DNA from 3 places in the Limosilactobacillus ingluviei str. Autruche 4 genome. Region 2 is predicted to be linked to each of the others. Evidence: predicted binding sites of a transcription regulator. Region 2 holds the regulator's gene; each other region holds the start of a gene.
What was found. Region 2 encodes CtsR, which represses protease genes until heat stress. Its sites were predicted from a motif close to TTGGTCAAAAAAGGTCAAANA; they were not measured.
Positions count from the first base shown of each region.

Region 1: the regulator CtsR is predicted to act here: its motif matches at 1,516-1,536, upstream of BN54_RS09625 (ATP-dependent Clp protease ATP-binding subunit).
Region 3: the regulator CtsR is predicted to act here: its motif matches at 1,774-1,794, upstream of ftsH (ATP-dependent zinc metalloprotease FtsH).

Region 1 covers NZ_HE997178.1:45,614-48,893, forward strand. Annotated here, with positions in the region: gene BN54_RS09625 (ATP-dependent Clp protease ATP-binding subunit) at 1-1,486, opposite strand, end outside; gene ykzS (protein YkzS) at 1,694-1,879, shown strand; gene BN54_RS09635 (phosphocarrier protein HPr) at 2,053-2,319, shown strand; gene ptsP (phosphoenolpyruvate--protein phosphotransferase) at 2,321-3,280, shown strand, end outside.
Region 2 covers NZ_HE997173.1:1,133,000-1,136,279, forward strand. Annotated here, with positions in the region: gene BN54_RS05535 (ATP-dependent Clp protease ATP-binding subunit) at 1-1,528, opposite strand, end outside; gene BN54_RS05540 (CtsR family transcriptional regulator) at 1,566-2,030, opposite strand; gene adhP (alcohol dehydrogenase AdhP) at 2,187-3,212, opposite strand.
Region 3 covers NZ_HE997174.1:337,063-340,342, reverse strand. Annotated here, with positions in the region: gene ftsH (ATP-dependent zinc metalloprotease FtsH) at 1-1,688, opposite strand, end outside; gene hpt (hypoxanthine phosphoribosyltransferase) at 1,865-2,410, opposite strand; gene tilS (tRNA lysidine(34) synthetase TilS) at 2,403-3,280, opposite strand, start outside.

The DNA.
Region 1 (3,280 bases), on a different contig from region 2:
TATCAAACCGAATCATTGCGTCCTTGGAGCCAAAGAGCTGCTTAGCCAATTGCTTGGCCGTTTCCGTCTTGCCGACCCCCGTTGGGCCAACGAACAGGAAGCTGCCAATTGGCCGTCCCGACTTGTTGAGCCCAATCCGGTTCCGCCGGATGGCCCGAGCGATCTTGTCAACGGCTTCGTTTTGGCCAATGACGTGCTTTTCCAATTCTTGATCTAAGTCCCGAAGTTGGTTTTGTTCTTGCTTTTGCAAGTCACCGACCGGAATGTTGGTCTTTTCTTCGACAATGTGTTCCATGTCGGCCACGTCCACGACGGCTTCGTCAGTCACCTTATTTTCTTCGGCTTCCTTCTTGGCCTTGGTTAATTTTTCCACTTGGTCCCGGTAGAAGGCGGCCTTTTCGTAGTCTTGACTCTCAACGGCTTGTTGCTTGTGGGCTTCAGCCGTGTGAATTTGATTTTCAATAGCATTTGGATCGACATTCTTGAGGGTCAAATTCTTCCGCGAACCCGCTTCGTCCAGCAGGTCAATCGCCTTGTCCGGCAAGTAGCGGTCTTGGATGTAGCGGTCGGACAGTTTAACGGCTGCCACTAAGGCATCGTCAGTGTACTTGACGTGGTGGTAATCTTGGTAGCGGCTCTTGATCCCTTCCAGAATCTTAATCGTTTCTTCCACGCTTGGTTCCGCAACTTCCACCGGTTGGAACCGCCGGGCCAGGGCGCCGTCCTTTTCGATCTTGCGGTATTCGTTTAAGGTCGTGGCCCCGATCAGTTGGAATTCACCCCGGGCTAAGGCGGGCTTTAAGACGTTGCCAGCGTCCATGCCACCTTCAGCATTGCCGGCCCCCATGATTTCATGGATTTCGTCGATGAAGAGGATGATGTTATGGTTCTTGGAGACTTCATCGATCAATTGTTGCATCCGCTTTTCGAATTGGCCCCGAATCCCGGTGCCTTGGACCAAGGAGACTACGTCCAAACGAATGATTTCCTTATTAGCCAGCTTTTCTGGCACTTCACCAGATACGATCGCCGTGGCGAGCCCTTCGACGACGGAAGTCTTCCCGACCCCGGCTTCCCCGATTAAGACCGGGTTGTTCTTGGTCCGCCGGTTTAAAATTTCGATGACCCGGTGGATTTCTTTATCTCGTCCAATGACCGGGTCGATCTTGCCTTGGCGGGCCAGGTCAGTCATATTGATCCCGAATTGCCCTAAGACCCCTTTCCCCCGGCGGTTATTGCCGCCTTGGCGTTGGCTTTGGCTGTTGTTGGCTGCTTGATTTTGCATGTTGCTCATTGCGTTCATAAAATCATCCAGGTTTGCAAACCCAAAGGCATTATTCATATCACTACCCCCATTTAACATTTGCATTTGTTGGTTTTGTAATTTTTCATAACAGCTTTGGCAGAGGTCGATCTGCATCTTTTGGCCGTTCATCATCTGAAGATGAATTGTTGCTTGGTTTTGCTGACAGATTTGACATTTCACTGTATGGTTCCCCCTTGCCGGCGGTCAATTTTTTGACCTTTCTTGACTATTGGCTCTAATTATACTGACTTTCGGTTTGAAAGCAAGTAATTAGTGTTCCAGTTTTCGTGAACGGTTACCTAAATTTTAGCACTCATCAGGACTGAATGCTAAAGGGGGGATTCAGGAATGTGCTAAAATCTTAAGTAACGGGGAAGGGGGGATGACATGGACTACATGGCAGAATTAGAAGCCTTGCGGACGGGAAAGCGGGATGAATTGGTAATTACACCTGCCGAATTTATGGCCTTTCAAGTGGCTTACCGCGAGTACCAGTATAAGACCCAAATTGTGGGCGAAGCGCATCGCGGTGGGGAAGTTCATTATCACCGGCAAGTAAATGAAGAAAATTAAGTTCTCTTGTTAGCAGACTTAATTTGGCTTGGGCCGGCCGGCTTTCTGGAATTCGGTCGGGAAGTTTCTTGTATTTACCGCTTACAATTGCTACAATTGGTTTTAAAGGTGCGTGTTGGTTGAGCTTGCCAATACGAACAACAATCTTTATTGTGCTAAGGAGACTGATTACAATGGAAAAACGCGATTTTAACATTACTGCTGAAACTGGGATTCACGCCCGCCCAGCTACGATCTTGGTTCAAACTGCTTCAAAGTTTGCCTCCGACATTACGTTGACTTACAACGGCAAGAGCGTAAACCTGAAGTCCATCATGGGGGTTATGTCCCTTGGGGTTGGCCAAAACGCTGACGTTACCATCTCAGCTGATGGGGACGACGAAGCAGAAGCAATCGCAGCAATTGCTGAAACGATGGCCAAGGAAGGCTTGGCTGGCTAAGATGTCAAAATTACTCAGCGGGATTGCCGCCAGTGGTGGAATTGTGATTGCACCGGTGCACCTGTTGGGGGATGCCAAAGGGCCAGTTGAACAGCAAATAACAACCGATGTGAATCATGAGGTCGAACGGCTTCATGATTCTTTTCGTATTACCGCAGATGAACTGACCCAAATCTCCCGGCAAGCCAGCGCCAATTACGGCAATGAGGTCCAAGAGACCTTACAAGCTCAACTGGCGTTAATTAACGATTGGCAATTTCAAGCGACCCTCAGCCGGCGGGTGGTAAGTGAAAAAATTACCGCGGCCAGTGCGGTACAAGCCTACCTGGACGAACAAGCTGGGCTGACCCCCAGTCGGGCCCAGCAAGCCCGGTTGACCAGCTTACAAGATGTGGGCCATCGCTTGCTTGGCCACCTCTTAGACCGGACAACGATGCCCCGGTTGGATCACCGGGCCGTGATCGTCGCCCATCAGGTCAGTCCCAGTTTGGTGGCCAGTTTTGATCCCCGGTTAGTGGCGGGGGTGGTAACTGATCAAGGGGGCGCAACGGCCCATTCGGCCCTGTTAGTGGCCGAATTGGGGTTGCCAGCGGTAGTAGGAACGCATTCAGCAACTACCCAAGCCGCTGAAGATATGGTGGCGATTGTGGATGGTGAGCATGGCAAGCTGATTTTGCAACCCACGCCCCAAGAGATTGACCACTACCAGCGCTTGGCTGCGCAGTATCAACGTAAGCAACAAGAATTAGGCGCCTTGGCGACTGCGACGACTGTGACTGTGGATGGTAGTCGGTACCAAATTGCGGCCAATGTAACGTTGCCGGCGGAATTAAAACAATTGGCGCAAGCCGGGGCCGAAGGGATCGGTTTGTACCGGAGTGAGTACTTGTTTTTAGATCCGGCCCGGCCCGTTACGGAAGAGGAGCAAGTTGCCGCGTATAAGGCGGCGTTGTTGGCCATG
Region 2 (3,280 bases):
CCTTTTCTAAGTGTACCAAGCGATCTTGTTCGTGCTTTTGCAATTGCGTAACCGGAATCCCGGTCCAATCCGCCACGACCTTGGCAATATCTTCTGGCATCACCCGTAAGGTGGTTTGCGCAGCTTGGGCTTGGCGACGAGCCGTTTGCTGTTCAACCTGGGCTTTTAACGCCAACTCTTGGTGGCGCAATTGCGCAGCTTGATCAAAGTCTTGCGTCAAAATGGCCGCTTCTTTTTGTTCTCGCAACTGCGTTAATTTTTGCATCGCGGCAACCGTCTGGGTATCCGCTTGGTCAGCATTGATCCGCACCATCGCTGCTGCTTCATCCATTAGATCAATCGCCTTATCCGGCAAAAAGCGATCAGTGATGTAGCGTTTGGCTAGCTTAACCGCAGCGGTGAGCGCCGCATCACTAATCGTTAACTGGTGGTGCTTTTCATAGCCCGGCCGGATCCCCTTTAAAATCTGGACAGTGGCTTTTTCACTGGGTTCTTCAACTTGAATCTTGGCAAAGCGCCGCTCGAGGGCTGCATCTTTTTCAATGTACTTCTGGTACTCATCCAACGTCGTGGCCCCAATCAGTTGCAGTTCCCCCCGGGCCAACGCCGGCTTTAAAATATTGGAAGCATCTACGGACCCTTCAGCCCCACCGGCACCGACCACCGTATGCAGTTCGTCAATAAACAAAATGACGTCGCCACTGCGGTAAATCTCATCCAAAATTTTTTTCAGTCGGTCTTCAAATTCCCCCCGGTACTTGGTACCGGCCACCAGCGACCCCATGTCCAGCGCCATCACCCGCTTTTGGGCCAAGCTGGCTGGCACGCCTTGAGTGACAATCCGCTGGGCTAAGCCTTCGACAATCGCCGTCTTGCCGACCCCCGGTTCCCCCACCAGGACCGGATTATTTTTCGTTTTCCGGCTCAACAGTTGTACCATGCGTTTAATTTCTTTTTCCCGGCCCACGACCTGCTCACCAGCGCCTTGCTTTGCTTGGGCCGTTAAATCCCGTGCCAAACGATCTAACGTCGGCGTTGCCGTATTACGTTTGGCACTTTGGCGGTTCAGGGCCTGTCCGGCGGCCTTGCCCAATTTCCGCACCAACGTCCGCCGGGCTTGTTGCAAGTTTACATCCAAGTTGAATAAAATCCGGGAAGACAAAATCGTCTCATCACTTAACAGCGCCAGCAGCAAGTGTTCTGTCCCCACCCGTTCAGCATTCAGCTGCCGGGCCGTTTGGGCTGCCAACGACAAGATGGTGCGCAGTTTCGGTGAGGCTGGCAAATACTCATGACTGTCAGCTACTGCCAAGGTGCCGTAACCGGTAAAGCGTTCAATTTCGGCCCGCAAATCGTCACTGGTGACGTGGAATTGATCCAGCAATTCCGCCGCCACCCCACTGTGTTCCAAGCTCAACGCTAGCAACAGGTGCTCTGTGCCGACAGCTTGGTGTTTAAAATACAGGGCCTGTTCGTGCGCAATTTCTAAAACCGCCTTGGCATTTGGCGTATATCGGTAATCGTCCATGTAAATCCCCTTCAATTATCTTCTCTATTCGCTGCCGTTATTCATACCGCAACCGGGTCAGCAAGGCAACCAAGAGCCTTGCCCGCAAGCGCTCTTCAGCTTGCTTGTTTGCTTGGTTCAGGGTTTGTTTGGCCACCCCGACCAACATTAAATCACCCTCCCGGCGTGAAATCAATTTTTCTTCATATAAAGTCTTAATGATTTTAGCGGCGTCTTTTTCACTGATGGCTTCACCAATATTGGCAATCAACATCTGTAAGACATCATCATCATCCAGTAGGTTGACCCGTTCAATCCGGATGTAGCCACCACCACCCCGCTTGCTTTGCACCAAGTAACCATTTTGCAGGTTAAAGCGCGTCTTGATGACATAATTAATTTGTGATGGCACCACATCAAAATGATCGGCAATTTCCGCCCGCCGAATTTCAATCCGGGGATCATCCCCTAAAATTGATTTCAGGTAAGCTTCAATTACGTCTGAAATGCTACGTTCTTCCACCGGTCTGCGCCCCTTTCTTGACTAATTTTGACCTTAATCATACCACACTTTTCCGGATTTGCCTTCGATTTACCCTTCAACACAACACGAAAAAAGGGCTGGGTACCAGCTCCCAGCCCTCAATTTCATGGTATTGCTTCATTCAACTAACGCTGCTTAGGCTTCGTGAACAAAGTCAACTACGTTCCGCCCAACGACCTTGTTGTCCTTTAATTCTTGGATCATGTCGTTGATTTCAGCTAACTTGCGCGTCTTAACAATTGGCTTAACCTTGCCTTCAGCCCCGAATTGGAAACATTCAGCCAAGTCTTGGCGCGTCCCAACCAAGGAACCAGCCACAATGATCCCATCCAGCACCGTCTTAGCGATGTTGAGCTTCATATCCCCTTGTGGCAAGGCAACCGCAACCAACTTCCCATCTGGGCGCAAGGAATCAACTGCTTGGTCAAAGGCCGAAGCTGCAACGGCCGTTACCACGGCAGCGTGAACGCCGCCCACTTTTTCTTGGATGGCTTGAGCAACGCTGTCAACTTCGTGGCGGTTAATCACTACTTCCGCCCCGTTTTCCTTCGCCGCTTCCAGCTTAGGATCGTTCCCGTCAACAACAACGACGTGGGCCCCAAAGACATTGTGCGCAAATTGGACGGCCAGGTTCCCCAGACCACCGGCCCCGACGATGGAGACCCATTGACCAGGCTTGATGTCGGCAACCTTCAGGGCCTTGTAGACCGTTACCCCTGCACAAGTCAGGGAGGTCGCTTCAACTAGGTCTAAGCCTTCCGGTACCTTCACCGCGTAGTCGGCAGCGACGATACATTGTTGAGCCATCGCCCCGTCAACCGTGTAACCGGCATTTTGCACTTCGCGACAGAAGGTTTCGCGTCCCGTCAGGCAGTATTCACAGTGACCGCAGCCCTTGAAGAACCAAGCAATCGATACCCGATCACCGACCTTCAAGCTGGTTACGCCAGGGGCAACCTTGGCAACGCGCCCAACCCCTTCGTGACCGATAATCCGGCCTGGCTTTTCACCAAAGTCACCAGCCGCCACGTGTAAGTCAGTGTGGCATAACCCACAATATTCCATATCAACCAAGGCTTCACCTGGCTTTAAATCGCGTAAGGTAACATCCTTAACCGTAACGTAACCATCTACTGGATCATTAATAACTGCAGCCTTCATGGATCATATCTCCTTTGTATCTGTAAATCTTTCCTACGCTTAATATCATAGCGAGCTTCCTGCCGTTT
Region 3 (3,280 bases), on a different contig from region 2:
ACCGCCCCGGAAGATTGTAATTCCACCGGTCCGATCTTATCGGACATCCCGTATTGGGTAACCATTGCCCGGGCAATTTGGGTTGCCTGTTCAAAGTCATTCGATGCCCCGGAGGATTGAGACTTGAAGATCAATTCTTCGGCCGCCCGGCCCCCCATTAAGCCCGCGATTTGTTCCATCGCGTTCTTCTTGGACATCAGCATTTGGTCTTCCTTTGGCAACATGATTGCGTAACCGCCGGCGCGACCCCGGGGCACAATCGTCACCTTGTGGACGACGCGAGCATCATTTAAGACTAAACCAACGATCGTGTGGCCTGCTTCGTGGAAGGCGACCGTCCGCCGTTCTTGCTTGGAGATCACCCGATCGCGCTTAGCCGGCCCAGCAATGACCCGGTCCTCGGCCTCATCAACGTCAGCGGCGTCAATTTCCGACTTGTTGCGCCGGGCAGCTAAGAGGGCCGCTTCGTTCAACAGGTTGGCCAAATCGGCCCCGACAAAACCAGGCGTTTGCTTGGCAATTTCCTTTAAGTCGACATCACTGGCCAACGGCTTGTTCTTGGCGTGAACGCGCAAGATGGCTTCGCGCCCCCGGACGTCCGGCCGGCCGACCAGAATCTTCCGGTCAAACCGCCCCGGCCGCAACAGCGCGGGGTCCAAGACATCAGCCCGGTTGGTAGCGGCCATAACAATGACCCCTTCGTCACCTTGGAACCCGTCCATTTCAACCAGGAGTTGGTTTAAGGTTTGTTCCCGTTCATCATGGCCACCGCCCATACCGTTGCCCCGACGGCGACCTACCGCATCGATTTCATCGATGAAAATGATCGCCGGCGCCGCTTTCTTGGCTTGCTCAAAGAGGTCCCGGACCCGGCTGGCACCAACCCCAACGAACATTTCCACGAAGTCCGACCCGGAAATAGAGAAGAACGGTACGCCGGCTTCCCCAGCGACCGCCCGGGCCAAGAGGGTCTTCCCCGTCCCTGGCGGGCCTTCCAAGAGGACCCCGGATGGAATCTTGGCACCTAACTTCATAAACTTCTTTGGGTTCTTCAAGAATTCAACGACTTCGACCAATTCTTGCTTTTCTTCTTCTTCCCCGGCCACGTCAGAGAAGCGGACCTTATTGTCCTTAGCGTCAGCCGGCTTGGCCTTGGATTTCCCAAAGCTCATCACTCCCCGGCCACCGCCGCCTTGGCCCGCTTGACCCATCATCATGTAGAAGAAGAAAATCATGATCACTAACGGTAAGACCGTAATCAAGAGGTTCGACCATAAACTATTGGACTCCTCTGGTTTTGTAGTGATCTTGACGTGTTCACGTTCTGCGTACTTCTGCAATTGATTGATCGTCACATCGCTTTGCAAGACCGAACTTTGGAAGTTCTTGGTAGTGCTGGAACTTTGCCCGGCAAAAGCCAAGCCACCCTTGTTGCTGTTTTCAGCCGTTTGGGCGTGCTTGTAAGTCCCAGTAATCTTATAAACCCCACCGTTTGGTTGCACAGTAAAGTTCTTGATCTTATCGTCCTTTAATTCAGCAATAAATTCGCTTTGGGAAACTTCTTTTGTCTGCCCCGTATGGGTGTTGCCGCCAAAGAAGTAGTAGACAATCCCCATGATGCACAAAAAGATCACTGAATAGAACAGGACGTTATGAGTGAACCCGTTGTTCTTTCGATTGTTGTTCATAACAACCTCCTATTCATGTCGCCTGTATCGGCCACAGTTTGAAAATCCAACGGCTTGCGCCATTCATAATGGCATAAATATACCACACTTGACTAACGTTGACCATTAATTAGTCAAGCTTTCTGACAAAAAGTAACCCTCCGCCCACTCAGCAGGACGCAGGGCTGCTTGAACCATTATTTCGTGTAGACGGCCGGCTTTAACACCCCAACGTATGGCAAGTTGCGGTAGTAACCCTCATAATCCAAACCGTAACCTACCAAGAATTCATTTGGTACGATAAAGCCAGCATAATCCGCTTCCACCGTCACACTGGCATCCCGACCAGCTGGCTTGTCCAGCATCGTCGCCACCTTGATTGACTTGGCGCCCCGCTCTTTCAACAGGTCTACCAAGTATTGCAAGGTCCGCCCTGAGTCAATAATATCTTCACAAATCAAGATGTCCTTGCCTGCCACATCGGACTTCAAATCGCGAACCAATTCAACTCGCCCCGAAGATTCAGCTGCCCCAAAGTAACTAGAGACATCAATAAAGTCCAAAGTGGTGTACAGGTCTGTCTTTTCCAACAGATCCACCGTAAACAAAATTGCTCCCGTCAAAACGGAAATGACCATTGGCCGCTTGCCTTGGTAATCAGCCTCAATTTCTTTGGCCATTTCCCCAATCCGGGTTTGAATTTCCGCCTCACTATACAATACGCGCTCAATATCGTTATTCATGTTCCTCTACCCTTCCCTGAATCAATTGCACTGCTTGGCCCGCTGAGGTGGCTGGGGGCCAATCCCACCAGGCGGTCTTGACCCCCACCAACCACAGCACGCGTCCCAACTGATCCACCAACACCCGGGCCTGGCGGCGGTCAGCCGGCGCGATTTTTTGATTAATCCAAATCCGACGCACGGTTTGGTGACCACCCCCCTTTAACCGGAGGCGATCCGTTGGCCGCGCCGGGCGCCAGACCAACGGCAGCGCCGCATTTGGTAACCACATCGTCGCCACGATTTGACCCTGCAGCGGCGGTGGGGTCCCAGCTGGAAGCACCATCGCGCGCCAGGTCGGCGTTACGACTTGCCATTGGGCAAATTTTACCATACTTTCTGGGCCAAGCAGGCCCTCCGGCGCCAAATTCTTTTGATTTTCTAGGCGCAGTTCTTGATAATTCCGGACCAAACACCACTGGCCGGGCAAAGTAAACACTTGGTTGGGCCGCGCTGCTGGAGCCAAGCGTTTTTGCAATTGCTGCAAACTGGTTTGCTTTAGTGCCATAACCCCCTGCTGATTGAGCCACCGGCGCAATAATTGCCGTTGATTGGGGGCCGAACAAGCCCACCAAGCGGTCAAATCCAAGTGGTTGTCCTTGGCCATCATCAGCAGCTGTTGATCCAAATGCGCCTGTTCGTCAGCCAAGAGATCCGTCAGTTGCCCCGCAAAATCCGCCAGTTGGCGCACCAATTGGGGGTTTTCTTGTTGGAGCAGGGGTAAATATTGGTGGCGGTACCGGTTTCGCGTAATAGTCAGGTCGGCATTGGTAGCATCTTCAAACCATTGCAAAGCGTGCTGCTTGGCCCACGCCTGCAGGGTGGCTTTAG